3 regions of the Halomonas marinisediminis genome follow, and region 1 is predicted to be linked to each of the others. Evidence: predicted binding sites of a transcription regulator. Region 1 holds the regulator's gene; each other region holds the start of a gene.
What was found. Region 1 encodes PhoB, which activates phosphate uptake and scavenging genes when phosphate is short. Its sites were predicted from a motif close to TGTCATANNNNTGTCANA; they were not measured.
Positions count from the first base shown of each region.

Region 2: E0702_RS12355 (DUF6482 family protein) is a predicted target of PhoB. The motif match lies at 1,603-1,620, and genes of this name have one in related genera.
Region 3: phbB (acetoacetyl-CoA reductase) is a predicted target of PhoB. The motif match lies at 1,690-1,707, and genes of this name have one in related genera.

Region 1 covers NZ_SLTR01000020.1:37,031-40,280, forward strand. Annotated here, with positions in the region: gene cysZ (sulfate transporter CysZ) at 1-75, shown strand, start outside; gene phoR (phosphate regulon sensor histidine kinase PhoR) at 83-1,387, opposite strand; gene phoB (phosphate regulon transcriptional regulator PhoB) at 1,389-2,078, opposite strand; gene ubiA (4-hydroxybenzoate octaprenyltransferase) at 2,170-3,060, opposite strand; gene E0702_RS13480 (chorismate--pyruvate lyase family protein) at 3,093-3,250, opposite strand, start outside.
Region 2 covers NZ_SLTR01000017.1:34,318-37,567, reverse strand. Annotated here, with positions in the region: gene dnaB (replicative DNA helicase) at 1-1,204, shown strand, start outside; gene E0702_RS12360 (hypothetical protein) at 1,283-1,576, shown strand; gene E0702_RS12355 (DUF6482 family protein) at 1,695-1,997, shown strand; gene E0702_RS12350 (thiol-disulfide oxidoreductase DCC family protein) at 2,024-2,419, opposite strand; gene E0702_RS12345 (cryptochrome/photolyase family protein) at 2,416-3,250, opposite strand, start outside.
Region 3 covers NZ_SLTR01000019.1:37,068-40,317, forward strand. Annotated here, with positions in the region: gene E0702_RS13095 (DUF349 domain-containing protein) at 1-777, shown strand, start outside; gene phbB (acetoacetyl-CoA reductase) at 872-1,618, opposite strand; tRNA gene E0702_RS13105 (tRNA-Met) at 1,807-1,883, shown strand; gene E0702_RS13110 (tetratricopeptide repeat protein) at 2,133-3,080, shown strand; gene E0702_RS13115 (MalY/PatB family protein) at 3,224-3,250, opposite strand, start outside.

The DNA of each region.
Region 1 (3,250 bases):
GCGGTGGCCGCCGCGGTGCTGATGTGGGACGGCCACTATCGTGACCTGCCCGCCGACCTGCCGACCCGTCGCTGAGGTTGCGTCAGGTCGCACTCGTTTCTCCCTCCAACCGGGTGGCGGGGAAGCAGCAGCGAAAGGTGGTGCCCTGGCGCGGCCGGGAGTCGATCTCCAGGCGGGCGTCGTGGCGCAGCAGCACGTGCTTGACGATGGCCAGGCCGAGGCCGGTTCCGCCGGTCGCCGTGCTGCGCCCCTTGTCGACACGGTAGAATCGCTCGGTAAGGCGCGGAACATGCACCGGATCGATGCCCTCGCCGTCGTCGACCACCTCCAGGTAGGCGCCATGGTCGGGCCCGGGGCGCCAGCTCAGGGCGATATGGCTGCCTTCGGGGGTGTAGCGCACGGCGTTGAAGGCCAGGTTGGAGAGGGCGCTGCGAATCTCCTGTTCACTGCCTAACAGGGCGCGAGGCTCCTTGAGCTCTACCCGGATGGTGTGGCGACCGCCGGATAGTGCCTCGGCATCCCGCTTTACGCCCTCCAGCAATCTGACCATGTCCAGCGGGGCATGGTCGCTTCCGCTGCGGTCGATCTCCAGCCGCGACAGCAGCAACAGGTCCTGGACCAGGTTCTGCATGCGGGTGGTCTGCTCCTGCATCTGGCCGAGCCCCCTGGCGAATCGTGGGGGCAGCTGGTCGGCGAAGCTGGCGTAGGTCTCCAGGTAGCCGGCCAGCACGGTGAGAGGGGTGCGCAGCTCATGGGAGACATTGGCCACGAAGTCGCGGCGCATCTCCTCGAGGCGATGCAGGCGTGTGATGTCGCGGGCCATCAGCAGCCGCTCGCCGTCGCCATAGAGGGTGATCTGAAACTGCAGGACGGTCCGCTCGTCGATGGGGGAGGGCAGGGTCAGGGGGTCGCGATAGTCGCGAGCATGGAAGTATTCGACGAAGCGCGGGTCGCGCAGCAGGTTGGTGATATGGTGGCCACGATCATGAGACGCTTGCAGCCCCAGCAGCCGTGACGCCGCGCTGTTCCACCACTCCATGTCGCCGTGGCGGTCGAGCATGACCACACTGTCGCGCATGGCCTCGGAGGACTCCTGAATTCGCCCCAGGGTACTGCGCAACCGCTCCTGGGCGATACGCTGGACCTTCTGGTAGCGGTAGAGGCGGTCCATCAGGTCACCCCATAGCCCGGCGGCCGAGGGCGGCTCGGCCTGGCTGTCATGGGTCAGCCAGTGGTGAAGACGACGCAGCTGATAGAGATGGTAGACAAGGCTCAGTGCAAGCCCCAGGGCCAGGCCGGCCCACTGCTCGCCCAGCGGCCAGCCGACTGCCAGACCGAGGCCGGCGAGCAGAAGCAGGCGCCCTAGCTCGTGCTTCCAGAGCCTCACGTCAGCCCTTGGCGGAGAACCGGTAGCCGGTGCCACGCACCGTCTGTACCAGGTGCTGGTGACGCTCGCCTAGCGCCTTGCGCAGGCGACGGATATGCACGTCGACGGTGCGCTCCTCCACGTAGACATTGCCGCCCCACACCTGATCGAGCAGCTGGCTGCGGGTGTAGGCGCGTTCCTGATGGGTCATGAAGAACTGCAGCAGGCGGTACTCGGTAGGACCCACGCCCAGTTCCTGCCCGTCGGCGCTGACCCGATGGCTGACCGGATCGAGCCGCAGGCCATCCACCTCCACTGCCTCCTCGACACCATGGGGCGTTGCCCGGCGCAGCACGGCCTTGAGACGCGCCACCAGCTCCCGAGGGGAGAAGGGCTTGGTGATATAGTCATCGGCGCCGGCCTCGAGCCCCTGGATCTTGTTGTCCTCCTCGCCCTTGGCGGTGAGCATGATGATCGGCAGTTCGGCGGTGGTCTCGTCGCGCTTGAGGCGCCTTGCCAGCTCGATGCCGCTGGTGCCGGGCATCATCCAGTCGAGCAGCAGGAGGTCGGGCTGGTGGTCGACGACCATGGCATGGGCGGTCTGGGCGTTGTCCGCCTCGAGCACGCGATAGTCGGCCATCTCCAGCGCCATGGCGATCATCTCGCGGATAGGCGCTTCATCATCGACGATCAGTACGGTCTTGGCGGTCATCCTGAAGCCTCGGGTCAATGACGGGTCGATGTCGAGTAGATCACGATATTATGACACTGACATGACAGGCGGGCCCGTACCGGAGGCCCGGCTACTGGATGCCTGGCCACAGGCTCAGGGCGATGCCCGCGAACACCAGCAGACCCGACCAGTAGTTGTTGAGGAAGGCCCGGAAGCAGGACTCGCGCTCGCGCTCGCGGATCAGCCAGTGCTGCCAGACGAAGGTGGCCGCCATGGCGAGCAGTCCCAGCCAGAAGAAGCCGCCCAGGGCGAGCCGTGTGCCGGCCCAGGCCAGCAGCAGCAGCGTGACGATCTGCAGCAGGCCGATCATGAAGCGGTCGGCACTGCCGAACAGCACCGCGGTGGACTTGATGCCGACCTTCAGGTCGTCGTCGCGATCGACCATGGCGTACTGGGTGTCGTAGGCGATGGTCCACATCACGTTGGCGGCGAACAGCAGCCACGCCTCGACGGGCACATGGCCCAGCACCGCGCCGTATGCCATGGGGATCGCCCAGGAGAATGCCGCTCCCAGAAACAGCTGCGGCAGATGGGTGTAGCGCTTCATGAAGGGGTAGATGAAGGCCAGTATCACTCCACCGATGGAGAGCAGCACCGTGAACAGGTTGGTGAACAGCACCAGCACGAAGGCGCCCGCCACCAGCATCAGAAACAGCGCCTGGGCCTCTCCCTCGCCGATGCGCCCGGTGGCCAGGGGGCGGTCGAGGGTGCGCTTGACGTAGCCGTCCACATGGCGATCGGCGTAGTCATTGATCACGCAGCCGGCGGCACGCATCAGATAGACGCCGGCGATGAAGATCAGCAGCAGGCGACGGCTGGGCAATCCCTCGGCGGCGGTCCACAGCGCCCACAGGGTAGGCCACATCAGTAGCCAGGTGCCGATGGGACGATCGAGACGTGTCAGGCGCAGGAAGTCGGGGAGTCGGGCCAGGCCCGTGGGGCGCATCAAAGAGCGGTCCATCTCTACCTCGTGGCGGGTGGGAACACCAAAGCCTAGCGCGAAGGCAGGCCGAGGTCATCCGCCATGGCGTCGAGGAACCACTCCTGCACCAGCACGCGGAAACCGCCGTGGTGAAATACCGAACGGCGCCCCCAGGGCCCGTGTGCCTCATGGAAGCCTGCCGGGTCACGGGTGACCTCGATCTCGCCGC
Region 2 (3,250 bases), on a different contig from region 1:
GGCCGAACTGGCCGAGTCGGCGCGGCCGCTGGACGTGGTGACGCTCTCCGAGGCGCTGGAGGGGCGCGACCAGCTCGATACCGTGGGCGGCCTGGCGACGCTGGCGGAGCTGGCCCGCAACACGCCTTCGGCCAGCAATATCCGCGCCTATGCCGATATCGTTCGTGAGCGGGCCACGCTGCGCAAGTTGATCCGTGCCGCCAGCCAGATCGCCGATGGCGCCTTCAGCCCCCAGGGGAGACCGGCGAATGAGCTGGTCGACGAGGCAGAGCGACTGGTCTTCCAGATCAGCGAGGAGCGGCCCAAGTCGGGTGGTCCCATCGGCATGAGCGAGCTGCTCGCCAAAGCGGTGGACCGCATCGACGAACTGTTCAACATGCAGGGCGAGATGACCGGTCTCTCCACCGGTTTCCGAGACCTGGATGAGATGACCTCGGGCCTGCAACCCTCGGATCTGGTGATCATTGCCGGGCGCCCCTCCATGGGCAAGACGACCTTCGCCATGAATCTGGTGGAGCATGCGGTCATCTCCAGCGAAAAGCCGGTGATGGTGTTCTCCATGGAGATGCCCGCCGATGCCCTGATGCTGCGCATGCTCTCTTCGCTGGGGCGCATCGACCAGACACGGGTGCGGACGGGCCAGCTGGAGGATGAGGACTGGCCGCGCCTGACCTCGGCGGTCAACCTGCTCAAGGACAAGCAGCTGTTCATCGATGATACCGCGGCGCTGTCACCCAACGAGATGCGTTCGCGTATTCGGCGCGTGGTCCGGGAGCATGGCAATGTCGGGCTGGTGATGATCGACTATCTGCAGCTGATGCAGATCCCCGGCTTCTCCGAGAACCGCACCGGCGAGATCTCAGAGATATCCCGCTCGCTCAAGGGGCTGGCCAAGGAGTTTGGCTGTCCAGTGGTGGCTCTCTCCCAGCTCAACCGCTCCCTTGAGCAGCGACCCAACAAGCGTCCGGTGATGTCGGACCTGCGCGAGAGTGGCGCCATCGAGCAGGATGCCGACGTGATCGCCTTCGTCTATCGCGACGAGGTCTATAATCCTGACAACCCCGACAATCAGGGGCTCGCCGAGCTGATCATCGGCAAGCAGCGTAATGGTCCCATCGGCACGGTACATATGGCATTTATCGGCCGCTATACCCGCTTCGAGGACCTGGCGCCGGACAGCTATGGCGATGGCTTCGGCGAATAGGCTCGGCCTCTCGGCTTGAGCCGTGACGAGGGGCCCGTATAATGCCCACCCTTTCAGTTAGCATAGCCAGGAGGCAGCATGGCAGGTGGATTTCGGCGCGGTAATCGACAGCGTGCACCCAAGCTGGAGGCGCGCGGCGAGCTTCAGTCCGTGGAGCGCGAAGGCCCGTTCAAGGAGTGGCTGGGCATGCCCGACCTCTACCGCTACCAGCTGGTAGTGGAGGGCGAGACCTACAGCTACCAGACCGAGGATGCCGAGCTTCCGGTGGTCGTCGGTGATAGAGTGGTATTTCGCTACAAGGAGACCAAGGCCGGCAAGTGGGTCGACCGAAACTCCCTGGGAAAGGCGATTGATCCCTCAGATTATCAATAGCTTGCGGAACTCGCCAGGGATGCCGGTGTCATATCCTTGACATGCGGTCGTCACCCCGGTGTCATCCGTGGGTGTCAGGCTGCCAGGAACTTCAACGATAAAATACCTGGAGGGATCCATGGAATTTCACGAGTTAAAGGCCTTCGCGGCCCATCACGACAACTACGAGATTCGCGTCATCGGCCATGCCGGCAGCCGCTTCTATCAAGTGGAGCTGGAAGATATCGAGGGGCAGCGTCATATGCTGACCCGTAAGGGCAAGCCGGTGCTCTTCCGTTCGCTGGAAGATGTCTACGTGGAGCTCAAGCGTGCCGGTATCCACCGTGCCTACCTGGTGCAGCAGGTGCCCCACGATGAAGTGATCGGTCGCGAGACTCACTATCAGGAGCCGCTGACCTCACGCATGCCGCTGGTGTTCTGAGCCGCCCTCGCGAACAGGGCCCCGCGTCACTCCTTCTCCCGCCGTTCCAGCCAGCGTCCCAGACGCAGACGACGGCGGGCAAACCAGCGGTACCCCGCATCCATCAGCCCGCCGATCCCTGGCAGGGTGCTCATCCAGACCAGCCGTCGATAGCCCAGCACCGCGTAGAGGGCACGGCTGGCGTCCATCCCCACGAACCAGCGCCCCGCCGCGTCGCGCACGTGCAGCCGGCCCATCATCGCCGCAACGCTGCGGCCGAGCGGCACGGCATCGAAATTCGCGGCCTGGATATCCACCAATGTGACACGCTCTCGGCGCGGGTGACGTGTCAGCCAGGCGACCTCCCGCTGGCATAGCGGGCAGTGACCATCGTGGAAGAGGGTCACCGGGGCGCGGGCAGCGAGGGTGGCGCGTCGGGTCATTTCGGCGTCTCCTCGACGCCAGCATAGCCCGCCCGGTGTTCGCCCTGACCACGGGCGTGTGAATAGGCGGGCGCAGCATCGAGCCGCTCGAGAAAGGCGCCGGCCTGGTCGCGCATGGCGTTGCGTTTCTCCTCGCTCATGCGCGACAGGCTGCCGTAGATCAGCTTCATGCGCGGATTGGTGCTCAGGGTCTCGGCGTGGCGCTCCAGAAAGTCCCAGTAGAGGCTGTTGAACGGGCAGGCGTCGGGACCCGTCACCCGCTTGGGGTCAAAACGACAGTGCCGGCAGTGATCCGACATGCGATCGATATACTTTCCCGAGGCGCAGTAGGGCTTCGAGCCCATCAGTCCACCATCGGCGTGCAGCACCATGCCCAGGGTGTTGGGCAGCTCCACCCACTCGCAGGCGTCGGCGTAGACCGCGAGATACCAGTCGCAGAGCGCCTCGGGTGCCACATCGCAGAGCAGGGCGAAGTTGCCCGTCACCATCAGCCGCTGGATATGGTGGGCATAGGCGTTATCGCGGGTCATCTCGATGGCACGGCGCAGGCAGCGCATCTCGGTCTCGCCGTCCCAGAAGAAGTTCGGCAGGCCACGCCGGGCGCCCAGGGCGTTGCCGCGCTTGTAGTCGGGCATGCGGGTCCAGTAGACCCCGCGGACATATTCGCGCCAGCCCAGCACCTGGCGGATGAAGCCTTCTACCGAATTGAGTGGCGCTCGCCCCTCGTGGTATTCGCGCTCGGCGGCTTCGCACACCTCCCGGGGCGAGAGCAGCCCCAGATTGAGCGCCGCCGCGAGCCGCGAATGGAACAGAAAAGGCTCACTGTCGCTG
Region 3 (3,250 bases), on a different contig from region 1:
AGAGCCCCAAAGGGCGAAGAGCAGGCCTTGTGGCGTGAGTTCCGCGGCCTCTGCGACACCATTTTCGCGAGCCGCGAAGCGGCCCGTGACGATCGTGTTCGCCGTGCCGAAGAGCGACTGAATGCCATGCAGGGCCTGATCAATCGTCTGCATGGCTGGCAGCCTGTCCGATCAAGTGACGAGGTGATATTGACCCAGGCCATCGCCGAGGCTGCCACACTGGAGCCCCTTCCCGGTGGCCGCCGTAGCGAGGGCATGCGTCGGCGCTGGTCGGGCATCGTGCGTGCTAGGCGCCAACGGCTGGAGAGGCTGGCGGTGATCGAACAGGTAACCGACTGGCAGGAGGTGAGGCCGCTGCTCGATGCCCATCTGCAGGCGGATGCCGAGCACCTGGCGGGCAACGAACCCGGCGATGTCCCCCTGCCGGAAGGCCAGATGCTTGCCGAGGACATGCGCAGCGCTCACTTCCGCCGCAATGCCGCGCGCCGGGACAGCCCCCCCCTTGATACGGTAGAAGAACGCCTTGCACGCACCCGGGTGCACCTTGCGCTACTGGCTGAGGGCAGCGTCAGCCATCGTGATGAGCCTCTGCGTCTGGCGATTCAGGTCGAGCGCCTCAATGACAACCTGGGCCGCGAACCCTCCCGAGCCGAAGAGGTACGCAGCGTGCTGGTCGAGCTGCTCGCCATCGGGCCGGTTCCCCCTGCACTCTGGGAGCATAATGTCAGCGAGCTGGACCATATGCTGGAGCGACTGTCGAGCCTGCCCCCTCCCTGAGCGCTTTTCCCGCCCCCTGAACGCCACAGGAGCGCGAGGTATCCCCCGCGCTCCCGTGTGATCCTGCCCGTAACAAGACGGAAGGAAACCGGCGTCAACCCATGAACTGGCCGCCGTTGATATCGATATTGGCACCGGTGATAAAGCCGGACTCCTCGTCGGCCAGGTAAGCCACCAGACGACCGATCTCCTCGGGCTTGCCATAGCGCTTCACCGGGATCGTCTCACGAATCGATTCGCGCACCTTCTCGGGGATATTCATGATCATGTCGGTCGCGATATAGCCCGGCGACACGGTGTTGACGGTGATGCCCTTGGTAGCGGTCTCCTGCGCCAGAGACATGGTCAGGCCATGCATCCCCGCCTTGGCGGCGGCGTAGTTGACCTGGCCAAACTGCCCCTTGCGGCCATTGATCGAGGAGATGTTGATGATTCGGCCATACTGCCGCTCGAGCATGCTCTCGACCACGCTGCGGCAGGTATTGAAGACACTGTTCAAGTTGGTATCTATGACCTCGTGCCACTGCGCGGGGCTCATCTTCTTCATGGTGCCGTCGCGGGTGATGCCGGCACAGTTGACCAGAACGTCAATGGGGCCGTGCTTCTCCTCGATCTCCTTGACACCCTTCACGCAAGCGTCGTAGTCGACTAGGTCGACTCCGGCGATGTCGATGTTGTCGAAGCCAGCAGCCTTCTGCTCCTCGAGCCAGGCCTTGGCCTTCTCCGGGTTATGGTAACCGGCCACTACCTTGTAGCCTTCGGCGGCCAGTGAGCGGCAAATTGCACTGCCGATGCCGCCGGTACCACCGGTGACCCAGGCGACGCGTGATGAATTGGCCATGTAAATCTCCCTGAAAATGATGACACTACGATCCGACAGCATCGGCCGGACATCGCATTGTTCTTGCTCAAGCTGTCACCTTGATGACAAGCCGGATTCAGTATGGCCCATCGAGGGCATAAGGGACGAGCGTTTGAGGGGAGGGCTTGACTAAAGGCGAATCCCGTGTAGAATATGTCCTACATTGATGCGGGGTGGAGCAGTCTGGTAGCTCGTCGGGCTCATAACCCGAAGGTCATCGGTTCAAATCCGGTCCCCGCTACCAAATATCGAAAAAGCCGATTCCTTAGGGAGTCGGCTTTTTTCGTGCTCATAGCCCGGCGGCCATCGGTTCTCTCTCGTTTCAGAGTCAGCGGTCCCCGCTACCCAATATCGAGAAAGCCGATTCCTCAGGAGTCGGCGTTTTTCGTGCCCATGACCCGAAGGTCATCGGTTCCCTCTCCCTCTCCCCTTGAATCCGGCCGTCCTCACCCGCATATCCTGAGCAAACACACTCGTTTCCGGGAATCCAACCATGTCCATCGTCGATCCGCGTACCGGTGAGCCGCTCACCGCCGATACCAGTGCCCCGCAGGAAGCCCAGCCACAGCCCTCCCAGCCAGAAGCAGGCGAGGCTCCCGAGGTCATCATCGACGTCGATGCCAGCAATATCCAGCAGGTGCTGGAGCTCTCCATGCAGGTGCCGGTACTGCTCGACTGCTGGGCACCCTGGTGTGGTCCCTGCAAGAACCTGATGCCGGTGCTGGAGAAGCTGGCCCACGAATACCAGGGCGCCTTCCTCCTGGCCAAGCTCAATATCGACGAGAACCAGGAGATCGCCGCCCAGCTGGGGGTGCGCTCGGTGCCCGACGTCAAGCTCGTCAGCCAGGGAGGCCTGGTCGATCACTTCCAGGGCGCACTACCCGAGAAGGAGATCCGCGAGTGGCTGGGGCGTTACTTCCCGGCGCCGGAAAATGTCCCGGCGAGCCCCGAAGACCAGGCCGCCGAGGCACTGGCCGCCGGTGATGCCGCCGGTGCCCGCGCCATCTACCAGGAGCTGGTCCAGCAGTATCCGGAGCATATCCCCTACCAGATCGAGCTGGCGCGAACCCTGGTGGCCGAGGGGCGCGCCGATGAGGCCCGCAGTGTGCTCGACAATCTGCCGCCGGAAGAGCGCGATGCCGCCCCGGCCAGAGGCGTGCGGGCCAGCATCGAGTTCGGCGAGGAGGCCCCCTCCGCCGAAGAGTTTGCCGCCCTCGGTGAGCGCGATGACAGCGAAGCCCAGTATCTGCGCGCCATGCGCCGAGTCGCCGACGGCGACTACGAAACGGGCCTCGAGGGACTGCTGACCTTGATGAAAGCCGACCGCAGCTATGGCGACGATGCCGCACGCAAGACCCTGCTACGGGTCTTCGATGCCCTGGGCGCCGATCATCCGCTGACGGTCAGCTACCGCCGCAAGCTGTTCACCATGCTCTACTGATCCAGCTGGTGAGTGGTGAGTGGTGAGTGGTGAGTGGTGAGTGGTGAGTGGTGAGTGGCAACGATTAACGACTCGCCATTCACAAGCGCGAAGCGCACTCACCACGCGCAGCGGCGCTCACCCCTCACCAGCCCAAAGGGCGCTCACTCGCTCAGCACCCCATCCAGCCG